2 regions of the Paenarthrobacter sp. YAF11_1 genome follow, and region 1 is predicted to be linked to the other one. Evidence: predicted binding sites of a transcription regulator. Region 1 holds the regulator's gene; the other holds the start of a gene.
The links. Region 1 encodes LexA, which represses DNA repair genes until DNA is damaged. Its sites were predicted from a motif close to TCGAACANNTGTTCGA; they were not measured.
Positions count from the first base shown of each region.

Region 2: the regulator LexA is predicted to act here: its motif matches at 988-1,003, upstream of ruvA (Holliday junction branch migration protein RuvA).

Region 1 covers NZ_JBFRDF010000013.1:54,258-56,455, reverse strand. Annotated here, with positions in the region: gene AB4Y77_RS18060 (ATP-dependent DNA helicase) at 1-744, shown strand, start outside; gene lexA (transcriptional repressor LexA) at 741-1,484, opposite strand; gene AB4Y77_RS18050 (LysM peptidoglycan-binding domain-containing protein) at 1,830-2,189, shown strand.
Region 2 covers NZ_JBFRDF010000002.1:321,948-324,145, reverse strand. Annotated here, with positions in the region: gene AB4Y77_RS05545 (YebC/PmpR family DNA-binding transcriptional regulator) at 1-318, shown strand, start outside; gene ruvC (crossover junction endodeoxyribonuclease RuvC) at 384-962, shown strand; gene ruvA (Holliday junction branch migration protein RuvA) at 1,077-1,721, shown strand; gene ruvB (Holliday junction branch migration DNA helicase RuvB) at 1,714-2,198, shown strand, end outside.

The DNA of each region.
Region 1 (2,198 bases):
GCCACGCTGGCCATCGGCTCGGCTTTTGAACCGGCCGCAGGTGGACTTGGGCTGATTGGCGATGGAGCACCAAGCTGGACCGGGATCGATGTCGGCTCGCCCTTTGATTACCCCAAACAGGGTGTGCTCTACGTGGCCAAGCACTTGCCCAAGCCTGGCCGTGGAACCTCGCCCGAGGCCCTGGATGAATTGGAAGACCTCATCCGCGCTTCCGGTGGGGGAGCGCTGTGTCTTTTCTCGTCGCGGCGGGCGGCTGAGGAAGCCGCCGATGCCATGAGGCTTCGCCTCGACGTCAGTATTCTCTGCCAGGGTGAATCCACCATGGCAGCTCTGGTGAAGCAGTTCGCCGACGAGCCCGATACCTGCCTCTTCGGCACGATGTCGCTGTGGCAGGGTGTGGATGTCCCCGGCGGTTCGTGCCGCCTTGTGGTCATCGACCGCATCCCGTTCCCGCGTCCGGATGATCCGTTGATGACTGCCCGCTCGCGTGCCGTGGCACAGTCCGGAGGCAACGGATTCATGGCTGTGTCAGCAACCCACGCTGCCATCCGTCTGGCCCAAGGGGCAGGCCGGCTCATCCGTTCCACGGGGGATAAAGGGGTTGTGGCGGTCCTTGACTCCAGGCTCTCAACAGAGCGCTACGGGGGCTTCCTCAGGGCAGCCCTGCCGCCGTTCTGGGCGACGACGGACCGAACCGTGGTGCGGGGCGTGCTGGAGCGCCTGGGCCCTGCCAAAGCCTCCTAGAGGGATCGCAGGACCGAAACGACCTTGCCCATAATGGTGGCTTGGTCGCCGAGGATGGGTTCGTACTGGGTGTTCTGCGGAAGAAGCCATGTGTGGCCGTCGCGCTGGCGGAAGGTCTTCACCGTTGCTTCGTCGTCCAGCAGTGCGGCAACGATGTCTCCATTGACGGCGTCGTTCTGCCTGCGGACAACTACCCAGTCGCCATCGCAGATCGCGGCGTCGATCATCGAGTCGCCGGCTACCTTGAGCATGAACAGTTCGCCGTGGCCCACGAGTTGCCGGGGCAGGGGGATGACGTCCTCCACTGTCTGGTCAGCAAGGATGGGACTGCCGGCAGCGATCCGACCGACCAACGGGACCATGGCGGTGTCGCTGGCGCTGGCAAGCTCGGTCACGGCAAAGCCACCCGTGCTGCGAAGATTGGTGGGCGCTTCCACTCCCGGAATGGGGCCGCCATCGAGGGTCAATGGCATGAGGACTTCCATGGCCCGGGGGCGCTTTGGATCGCGGCGGAGGTAACCGAGCTTTTCGAGCTGGGAGAGCTGGTGTGTAACGCTCGACAGGCTGGCCAGGCCCACGGTGTCACCAATTTCACGCATGCTGGGCGGATACCCGTTGTCATTGACTGACCGCTGGATGGTCTCCAGGATCTTCTTCTGCCGGACGGTCAGGCTCTTGGGACTCTTTTGAGGCTGCTGGCTCCGCGGGGGTGCCCCGCCGCCGGTGGCTTTCGCTGCCATGTTCGCCAATGCCTTTCCATTCCGCCCGGAGTGTGCCCGGGGTCGTCGGGTCTGCAAAAAATGTCAGACCCTCCTGTTCCACTGAAACAGTGCTGTTTCTTCACTCAAACGTAGGGCAGCCACAGGCGTTTATCAAACATTTGTTCTAGCGAGTCTCGACACCGTTCGTTGATAAGTGCTAAAAATGTCTTAGCAAGGTTCGAATATGTGTTCTATAAACCTGGCGCTGACACCGGATGTTCGAACGAAGTGTTCGAACATCCGGGGTTGGACAGGGGAACGCACAGAATTGGCAGCCATGTACCGGGATCCGGCGCACGGCAATAGCTCAGAAGGGCTCAGCTCATGTCCGCAATCACTACGTTCGCTGATTTCCGCACCACTCAGGCGCCTGCGCGTCTGCGCCTGACCCGACGGGGACGGATGGTCTTCTTTGGCATCCCGGCCATGCTGCTGGTGGCTGCGCTGCTGAGCCTGGCTGGTTTTATCACGTCACCGGCCAAGGCCTCGGACTCGCAGGGGCAACTCCAGCCGCCCGTCGCCGTCTCGGTTACGGTCCAGCCGGGACAGTCCCTCTGGGGCATTGCCGGTGCCGCTGCGCCTGAACGGGATCCCCGCGATGTCATTACGGAGATCATTCAGCTCAACGACCTCCGTGGCGGCCGTATCCAGCCCGGCCAGCAGTTGTTCGTGCCCGCAAACTAGTGTGTTCCG
Region 2 (2,198 bases), on a different contig from region 1:
GGCCTCAGCGAAGACGACATCCTGATGGCTGTCCTGGAAGCCGGAGCCGAAGAAGTGAAGGACAGCGGCGAGAACTGGGAAATCCATTCCGAGCCCTCTGACCTCCAAGCCATCCGCGACGCCCTCAAGGAAGCCGGCATCGACTACGAAACCGATGAAGCCGAGTTTGTTCCGTCCATGCAGGTGGAGCTCGATGTCGATGGTGCCAGGAAGTTCATGAAGCTTGTCGATGCCCTGGAAGATCTGGACGATGTCCAGAACGTCTACAGCAACGCGGACTTCAGCGAGGAAGTGCAGGCAGCCCTCGACGCCGAGTAGTCGGCACGGCGCAGCACTTACTTTTTGTCACTCAGCAGGTTTACAGCCACCAGGAAGGCCCGGACTTGACTCTTCGCGTATTGGGAGTCGATCCGGGCCTCACCCGTTGCGGCATAGGCGTTGTGGACATAGAGCGGAACCGCAGGGCCACCATGGTGGCCGTCGGCGTGGTGGGCACTTCTGCTGAGCTGACGCTGGATAAGCGTCTTCTGGTCATAGCCCAAGCCATTGATGAATGGCTGGACCTGCACAAGCCCGACGTCGTAGCCGTCGAACGTGTTTTCTCGCAGATGAACGTCAGCACGGTGATGGGTGTGGCACAGGCTTCGGGCGTGGTTATCGTGGCGGCCGCACGTCGCGGGATCCCCGTCGCGTTGCACACACCTTCGGAGGTCAAGGCGGCAGTTACCGGCAGCGGCACTGCCAACAAGGATGCGGTGACCAAGCTGGTGACCAAGATTTTGCGCCTGGATGCTCCGCCGAAGCCCGCTGATGCCGCGGACGCCCTTGCGCTTGCCCTGACGCACGCGTGGCGCGCAGGCAGTGGAATGGGCTCAGCCAGCGGCGCGAACGGTAAGGGTGGTCTCACGCCCGCCCAGAAAGCGTGGGCTGACGCGGAAGCAAAAGCGCGCCGCAAACGGTGATTGCCAGCTCCCCTTGCTAGGGTATTCGTAGATATGTTCGGATAGTCCGCTTCGGCCGCAATACTGAGAGCAGTATGACGGTGACGGAGCAGGCAGTATTTCAGGAGCCGGGTCTTGATCAGTTTTCTCCGTGGAACCGTAGCCCACGTTGGTTTGTCCACCGCTGTAATCGACCTCAACGGTGCGGGCATGAGTGTCTTCGCCACGCCGCAGACCTTGAGCCACCTCAAAACAGGGACTGAAGCCAAGCTCTTCACGTCCATGATCGTCCGCGAAGATTCGCTCACGCTCTTCGGATTCGCCGACGACGACGAACGTGAAGTATTCGACGTCCTGCTCAGTGTCAGCGGGGTAGGGCCGCGTTTGGCGTTGGCCGTCCTCGCCGTGCACGAACCGGAGGCCATCCGGGTGGCTGCGCACACCGGTGACAGCAAGACGTTCACCAAGGTGCCGGGAATCGGTCCCAAGGTAGCCGGCCGGATTGTCCTTGAACTGGCCGGAAAGTTGGTTCCCCACGGGACTGGTTCCGGTACTGCTCCCGCAGTGGCCCCCAATGCCGAATGGAAGCCGCAGGTAGTCGCAGCCATGACCAGCCTGGGATGGTCCGAGAAGGACGCAAACGGCAGCATCGACAAAGCAATGGCCGACTCCCCGGAACTCGTGGATGCAGCGAACGTGGCCCAAATTCTCCGCGCCACACTGCGGTGGCTGGGCCAGGACGGGGCACGCGCAGGCAATCGTGTAGGCACCCGTGGCTGAGCAGTCACTCGTCAGCGGGGGAGAGGAACCGGAAGAGCGGGTCATTGAGGCTGCACTCCGTCCCAAGAACCTGCATGATTTCGTCGGCCAGCACCGGGTCCGTAAGCAACTGGCACTGGTCCTTGAGGCGTCAAAGATGCGCGGCCGCAGCGCCGATCACGTCTTGATGTCCGGCCCTCCCGGCCTGGGCAAGACAACTCTGGCCATGATCATCGCGGCAGAAATGAACGCTCCATTGCGTATCAGCAGTGGTCCTGCCATCCAGCACGCCGGAGACCTCGCCGCCATCCTCTCCTCCTTGTCCGAAGGGGAGGTCCTGTTCCTGGACGAAATCCACCGCATGTCCCGGCCTGCAGAGGAAATGCTCTACATGGCCATGGAGGACTTCCGCGTGGACATCGTGGTCGGAAAGGGAGCCGGTGCTACGGCCATACCCTTGGAGCTGCCTCCGTTCACCCTGGTTGGAGCCACCACTCG